DNA from 3 places in the Streptomyces sp. NPDC091387 genome. Region 1 is predicted to be linked to each of the others. Evidence: riboswitches for the same ligand, from Rfam matches in the RefSeq annotation. Region 1 holds a riboswitch; each other region holds the start of a gene.
What was found. A riboswitch is a leader RNA that binds a small molecule or an ion and turns the genes downstream of it on or off. The one in region 1 is predicted to bind cyclic di-AMP.
Positions count from the first base shown of each region.

Region 2: linked by a shared signal. The riboswitch ahead of ACIQM0_RS36195 (M23 family metallopeptidase) and the one ahead of ACIQM0_RS18020 (peptidoglycan DD-metalloendopeptidase family protein) in region 1 are both predicted to bind cyclic di-AMP.
Region 3: linked by a shared signal. The riboswitch ahead of ACIQM0_RS25040 (transglycosylase family protein) and the one ahead of ACIQM0_RS18020 (peptidoglycan DD-metalloendopeptidase family protein) in region 1 are both predicted to bind cyclic di-AMP.

Region 1 is NZ_JBIVTZ010000008.1:131,129-133,379, reverse strand. It holds gene ACIQM0_RS18025 (SGNH/GDSL hydrolase family protein) at 1-96, opposite strand, end outside; gene ACIQM0_RS18020 (peptidoglycan DD-metalloendopeptidase family protein) at 280-1,242, opposite strand; cyclic di-AMP (ydaO/yuaA leader) riboswitch at 1,246-1,435, opposite strand; gene ACIQM0_RS18015 (tyrosine-protein phosphatase) at 1,870-2,251, shown strand, end outside.
Region 2 is NZ_JBIVTZ010000027.1:62,150-64,400, reverse strand. It holds gene ACIQM0_RS36200 (aldo/keto reductase) at 1-52, opposite strand, end outside; gene ACIQM0_RS36195 (M23 family metallopeptidase) at 168-1,343, opposite strand; cyclic di-AMP (ydaO/yuaA leader) riboswitch at 1,355-1,508, opposite strand; gene ACIQM0_RS36190 (PP2C family protein-serine/threonine phosphatase) at 1,797-2,251, opposite strand, start outside.
Region 3 is NZ_JBIVTZ010000012.1:97,967-100,217, forward strand. It holds gene eno (phosphopyruvate hydratase) at 1-110, opposite strand, end outside; gene ACIQM0_RS25040 (transglycosylase family protein) at 386-1,123, opposite strand; cyclic di-AMP (ydaO/yuaA leader) riboswitch at 1,128-1,299, opposite strand; gene ACIQM0_RS25045 (transglycosylase family protein) at 1,612-2,251, opposite strand, start outside.

The sequences.
Region 1 (2,251 bases):
TCCCTCGGTGAAGCTGTCGCCAATCGCCGCGTACGACTCGATGGCGCCCTGCCGATTGATGACGCTCTGTCGGATGTTTCTCGAATCGTTTGCCACAAGGGCATATCCTGCACCGTCGAATGTGACCTACGCGACCGTAATATGGGGTTGACGGGTGGTGAGATAGACCACCTGGTCAGGTTTTGGTAAAGAGGGAATAAGCAGAGGGACGGTGCGCCGCCGCGCACCGTCCCTCTCTGTATTGCTCGGGCCCGGCTCACCGGACCGGTGCTGCCTGGATCAGACGTTGATCCCGTGCGACGCCAGGTAGGCGATCGGGTCGACGTCCGAGCCGTACGCCGGACCCGTGCGGATCTCGAAGTGCAGGTGCGGGCCGGTCGCGTTGCCGGTGGAGCCCGAGAGGCCGACCTGCTGGCCCGCGGTCACGGTCTGGCCCGCGGAGACGGAGAGCGAGGACATGTGGCCGTACTGCGAGTAGTGGCCGTCGGCGTGCTTGATGACGACCTCGTTGCCGTACGCGCCGCCCCAGCCGGCGGTGACGACGGTGCCCGAGGTGATCGCCTTCACGCTGGTGCCGGTGGACACGGGGAAGTCGATGCCGGTGTGGCTGCCGCTGGACCAGCTGGCGCCGGAGGCGCGGTAGGCGGTCGTGTGGTTGCCGGGAACCGGGTGGACGTAACCGGAGCCGGTGCTCTGCTCGGCCGGGGCCGAGGTCTCGGTGGACGCCTGGACGTCGGAGGAGGAGGACGAGGAGTTGGAGGCCGTGGTGGCCTTCGACTCGGTCTTGGCCGGAGCCTCGGAGGGGACCTTCGACGGGGTGGTGGTACCCGCGGAGGTGTGCGAGCCGGTGGTGGAGGCGTGGCCCCACGCCTTGCCACCGAGCGTCAGCTTCATGCCCGGGAAGATCAGGCTCGGGTCGTCGCCGACGACCTTGCGGTTGTCCTGGTACAGCTTCTCCCAGCCGCCCTTGAGCTTGTGCTCGGCAGCGATCTTCGACAGGTAGTCGCCGGAGACCACGGAGTACGTCTTGGTGCCGGCCTGCTTCTCCGCGACCGGCTTGGCCGGGGCGGTGTGCGTGGCGGCGGACGAGTTCGCGGTGGCGGGAGCGGCCTGCTCCGCGGCGTTGGCACCGGTGGCGCCGAGCAGCGGAAGCGCGATGACGGCTCCGCCGGCGCTCGCGACGACGACGCCACGGGCAATGGTGCTGGACTTCGGACGGCGGTGCTTACCCGGTATGGGCATGAAGAATTTCCTCTCCGGCGCCTACGAGGTGAGCTGTCGGGTTCGGGCTGGAGATGCCCGGTCGCGCCTGGCGCGACTTCACCCCGAGCCGGCCGGATCACTCCGGTCGGCGGCTTACCTGGTTCCCCCGCTCCTGCCACACGGTGAGTGGGTGCGAATTCCGGACGGCGGCAGGATTAGGCGTTCCATCCGGATTGAGAGCGAACGTAAGCGAGTGGGGACGGCGGAAACAAGCCACAGGTTCCACACCGGATTCCATTCCGGAAAATCGGTGCGGAATTCCGGTCACACTCCGTGGATTACGGATCTTGGCTTTCCGCGCGGCGCACGGATTACCCATCCCGAGTGCCGCCACACACCGTCACGGATATGATCCCGCTCACGAGAGGGCGACCATCTCCCGTTCAAGCGGGGCATGTTCGACTAAAAGCCCTAATACGGACATGTTGTGCCCGTCGTCCGCGTCGGAGCCGCGGACCGGGACCCGCACAGGGGTCGGCACAGGAGTCCGCGGGAGGTCCGCGCGGGGCCGTCACCGAGACGATTACCCGAGTATCCGATGTCGTATCGTCACGTGAGTGGACCCGTCGGCGACACGCGTCGGCGGCAGAGCCTCCAGGAGTGACCGTGACGCAGCAGCTGCCGCAGACCCCGTCGACGGAACCCGAGCTGGCAGGGGTCCGTAATTTCCGTGACGTGGGCGGGCTGCCCACATCGGACGGCCGCCGGGTGCGGTACGGGCGGCTCTTCCGCAGCGGTCACCTGGCGGGCGCCACCGCCGAGGACGCAGCGTTCCTCGGCGGTCTCGGCCTCCACACCGTCTTCGACTTCCGCAATGCAGCCGACCTCAAGCTGGACGGACCGGACGTCGAGCTGCCCGGCGTGCGCAATGTGAACATCCCCCTCACCGACCCGGCGGACGGCACCGAGTTCTGGCGAATGGTCCGCGACGGCAACATGGACGAGCTGCGCGGCCTCCTCGATGGCGGCAAGGGGACAGACCGCATGG
Region 2 (2,251 bases), on a different contig from region 1:
CGAGCGGGAAGACCTGCAGGCTGGACGATCCGAGCTTGCGGAGAGAAGTCATGGAGGGAACAACCCGTTCCCCCGCCTCCGCTATTCCGTGCCGTGTACAGCTACGGCAGCGGACCGGCAGCCCTGACGTCGGGGGGGAGCGTCAGGACTGCCGGGGTTCAGTCCGCTCAGACCGTCAGGCCACGGGCGCGCAGCCAGCTCATCGGGTCGATCCCGCTGCCGTCCGGGGTGTGGACCTCGAGGTGGAGGTGCGGGCCGGTCACGTTGCCGGTCGCGCCGACGCGCCCGATGGTGTCCCCGGTGGTGACCTTCTGGCCGACGCCGACACCGATCGAGGACTGGTGGCAGAACCACAGCTCCGTACCGTCGTCGAGCTCCAGGACCGTGCGGTAGCCGTAAGCACCGGACCAGCCTGCCGACTTGACGGTGCCGGTGTGGATGGCCTTGATCGGGGTACCTGTCGGAGCGGCGAAGTCGAGGCCCGTGTGGTAGCCGGAGGACCACATCGAACCGGCCTCGCCGAAGGTCGAGGTGATCGTGTACGAGGAGGTGGGGATGGCGTAGCCGGCGGCGAGCTTGGCGAGCCGAGCTGCCTCCGCCTTCTTCTTGGCCTCCGCCTCCGCCTTCTTCTTCGCGGCGGCGACCTTGGCCTCCGCGGCGTCCTGCTGCTTCTTCGCCTCGGTGGCCGCCTTCTCCGCGGCGTCCTTCTCCTGGGCCGCCTTGGCCTCCGCGTCGGCGGAGTCCTGCTGCTGCTCGGCCTGCTGGAGGATGCGGGCGCGGAGCGCCTCGCCGGCGTCCGTCGTGCCCTGCTCGGCCTCTGTGGTGGTGATGCCGGCCGTCGTCAGCGGGGCGGAGGCGGTCTCGGCCCCGGCCTTCTCCGCCTCGGAGCCGCTGGAGAACAGTGCGCCGACGCCCGGCAGGGACTTGGCCTCGGGGAGCTTGTCCGAGATGGCGTCGGGAAGGGAGATGGAGACCGGCGGCTTGCTCTGTGCGGAGGCCATGCCGCCCGCGCCGACGGCCGCGATGACACCGACGCCGAGAACGGTGGAGCTACGGGCGAGACCGTTGCGCTGCTTGGCGACGCGGTGCTTGCCGCGTACGGGGCGGACGGACTCCTCCGTGGGGTTCCATTCCTCCCACGCCTTGCCGGACTCGGCCTCTTCGGCAGGGAAGACGTTGCCGAACTCGCTGCCCCGATCGGTTCCGTAAGCGGTTCCGTAGTCGGTCCCGTAAACGGTTCCGTGGTGGGTGCCGTAGACGGCACCGGGCCCGGTTCCGAAGTCGTTTCCGAGTTCGGGTGCGAACCGGGAGGGGGCTTCGGGGGCAGGCTTGTTGGACGCCACTGGGGCGCACTCCTTTCCTTCCTTCTCGCCTACCGGGTTAGCTGACGGGTTCGGAGCAGGAAGGTCTCCTACGGGTCCCTCCGTCTCTCGACGAGACAGAGATGCCCGATTCACCCCATGTAGGTGGTTCCCCGGTTCCCTTGCGGAATTCGGCGCTCGCGCACGGTGCCGCCTCTGACGGCGGCTGGGACAACCGCGCTGCGTTATCGAACGTTAATAGACACACGGGTCCGATTCCAAGCCGTTCCAACTGATCATTCCCGTCTTTGGCCTGGACTTTACGGGACACAACCGGGTGGAATCGGACGAGTTGATCGCCCCTCAATCGTTATCTGTTTTCTGACGTTGCGTCAAATGTTATGCGGAGGGGTTCCTTACGGTTACGCACGGTGGCATCGGCCGCGCCTCCTCCCCCACTTCCCCGCGCACTCTCCCCCGTCCTCCCCTCCGCCTTCACCCGGCACCGCCCCCCAGACCCACGATCTTCACGGTCGTGCGCCGCTCCGGCTGACCCTCGGTGGGGCGCACGACCGCGAGCAGCGCCATGTCGTCGGTCGTCACCCCACCGGTGTGCAGCCGTACGTCATCGGTCAGCGCCGACAGCAGTTCCTCGGGACCCGGGAAGATCCGCCCGCGCAGCCGCTCCGCGGGGTCGTAGAAGACCCCGGCGGCGTCCCGGGCCTCGGAGAGGCCGTCCGTGTACAGGAGGAGCGTCGCCCCGGCGGGCAGCTCCCACTCGTCGGAGCGGTCCGGCCACACGCCCAGGTCCATCCCCAGGGGCAGCGCGGGCAGCGTGGGCCGCAGCACCTCCAGCGCCCCGTCCGAGTGCAGCAGCAGCGGTTCGGGGTGGCCGCGGTTGACGATCCGCACCCGGGTCGCCCCCGGCGGGATCTCGGCCAGGACGGCGG
Region 3 (2,251 bases), on a different contig from region 1:
ACAGCAGCACGACCGGTGCTGCCGTCGTCGAGGCCAACCTCGACCTCGACCGTGGGGTTGCCCCGGGAGTCGAGGATTTCCCGGGCTACGACGACGTCGATGGACGGCACGAGGCATCTCCTTCTGGGATATGACGCTGGTTGTGCAGGGTCACTTTGGCCTTGCGACAAGAGCCTAACCGGCGCGGCCGTCTCAGTCGGCCGCGCGCCCGTCCCCTGGGACGAAAAAGGACCCAAGAGCGGTCACAGCAGGGCAAACGGCCAGAAATTTACTGGCAAGTAACTACAACAGTTGAACAATCAACACGGGAAAGCGGTGAGCCCCGGCCCGGCCGCACGGGGGGAGGTGCGGCCGGGCCGGGGCGGTCAGCGAGGAGAGTGCTGAACTACTTCACCAGGTGGAGCTGCTGGCCCGGGAAGATCATGTCGGCGTCCGTGACGATGTCCTTGTTCAGCTTGAACAGCTGCTCCCAGCCGCCCTTGACGTTGTGGTCGGCCGCGATCTGGCTCAGCGAGTCGCCGGTGACGACCTTGTACTCGCCGTCGCCCTTCTTGACCTTCTCACCGGTCGGGGTGGTGACGGTCTTCTTCTGCTCCGCCTCGGGGGCGGTCGAGCGGTCCGAGCGGTTGGTGGCGGGGGCCTCGGTGCGCTCGGCCTTCTTCGGCTCGGCCTGCTGGGCCGGAGCCGACTCCTGCTTCGGAGCGGTCTCGGTCTTGGAGGCAGTGTCGACGCCCGGGTCGACACCGTCGTTGCTCAGGTTGCCGGCACCGGCGCAGGCCCAGGCACCCGGTCCCTGCATGGCGAGGAGCTTCTCGGCCACGGCGATCTGCTGGGACTTGCTGGCCAGGTCGGCGCGGGCCGCGTACTGCGTACCGCCGGCGGCGGCCCAGCTGGACTGCGAGAACTGCAGACCGCCGTAGTAGCCGTTGCCGGTGTTGATGGACCAGTTGCCGCCGGACTCGCACTGGGCGACCGCGTCCCACGTGGAGACGGAGGCCGCGGAGGCGCCGGTGGCACCCATCAGCGGCACGGCGATGGCGGCACCGGTCACACCGGCGAGCGTGGCGATACGGACGGCCCTGGACGGACGGCGGTGCTTGTTGCCCTTGCTGTTAAGCAGCATCGAGACTTCTCCTCACCGACGCCTACGAGGTGAGCTGTCGGGTTCGGGCCAAGTGAGTTGCCCGGTCGCACGTCCTAGCGCACGACTTAACCCCAAGCCGGTCCTGATGCGTCTCGCGACGATCCAGCCCGGCACTTACCTGGGTCCCCCGCTCCTGCCTACGGCGCTTTACGCGTCTGTTCCCTTCGACCGACGGCAGGATTCGGCGTGACGATCGACGGGGCCCGCGGTGCGAGCGGTTCTGACCGTAAACACACGCCACCCCCACATTCAAAGAAGGACATACCGGATAAACAGCCCTTACTTGCATCTGAAAAACATATATTTGCGCAGGTCGGAAGGGATGCGGAGGGAGCTCCCGGACAAGACGCGCCAGTTCACACGAAGAGACCCATGTCTCACTTAGTCAAAAGTGGGACATAGGCCTCTTAAGTACCCCAGATTTGAGGCGTTTTCAGCTGTTGATCAGACCGCTCGCGCGGCCGCCCTCATCCGGCCTTCACGCCGAGATCGAGGCTCTGGCCAGGCAGGATGAGGTCCGGATCGGAACCGACCGCCGCCTTGTTGGCCTCGTACAGCTCGGTCCAGCCGCCGGGCAGCTCCTGTGCGTCAGCGATCGCCCAGAGGTTGTCGCCCGGCCGGACGGTGTACGTACCGTCAGCAGCCGGTGCGCCCTTGCCCCGTGCGTCGGCCTCGCCGCGCGAGGCGTGCCGCCCCGCGTCCCGGTCACCGGTCCCCTCCGGGGCCGGCGCGCCGCGGTGCCTGCCGCCCGTCTCCCCGTCCCAGGAGGACCCGTCCGGGGCGTCCGAGGGGTCGCTCGCACGAGAGGAGCCGGATGCCGAGGGCGTGGCGGACGGGGAGGCCGGGGCGTCCGGCGTACGGTCCTTGTCGGCGGTGTCGGCGGTGGCGTCGTCCGACGGGGTCTTCGTCGCGCCCTCGGACGCGTCGTCCGCCGGGTCGGCGTTCTCTGACGGGTCGGCACTCGCGGCCGGGTCCGCGCTCTCCGACGGATCGGCGGACGGGGTGTCGCCCGGGTCGACGCCCGGCAGGGACCCGTCCGTGGCGAGGCCGGAGATGACGGCGCAGCTGGGCCACGCCTTGGGCCCCTTGTCGTCCAGGACCTTCTCC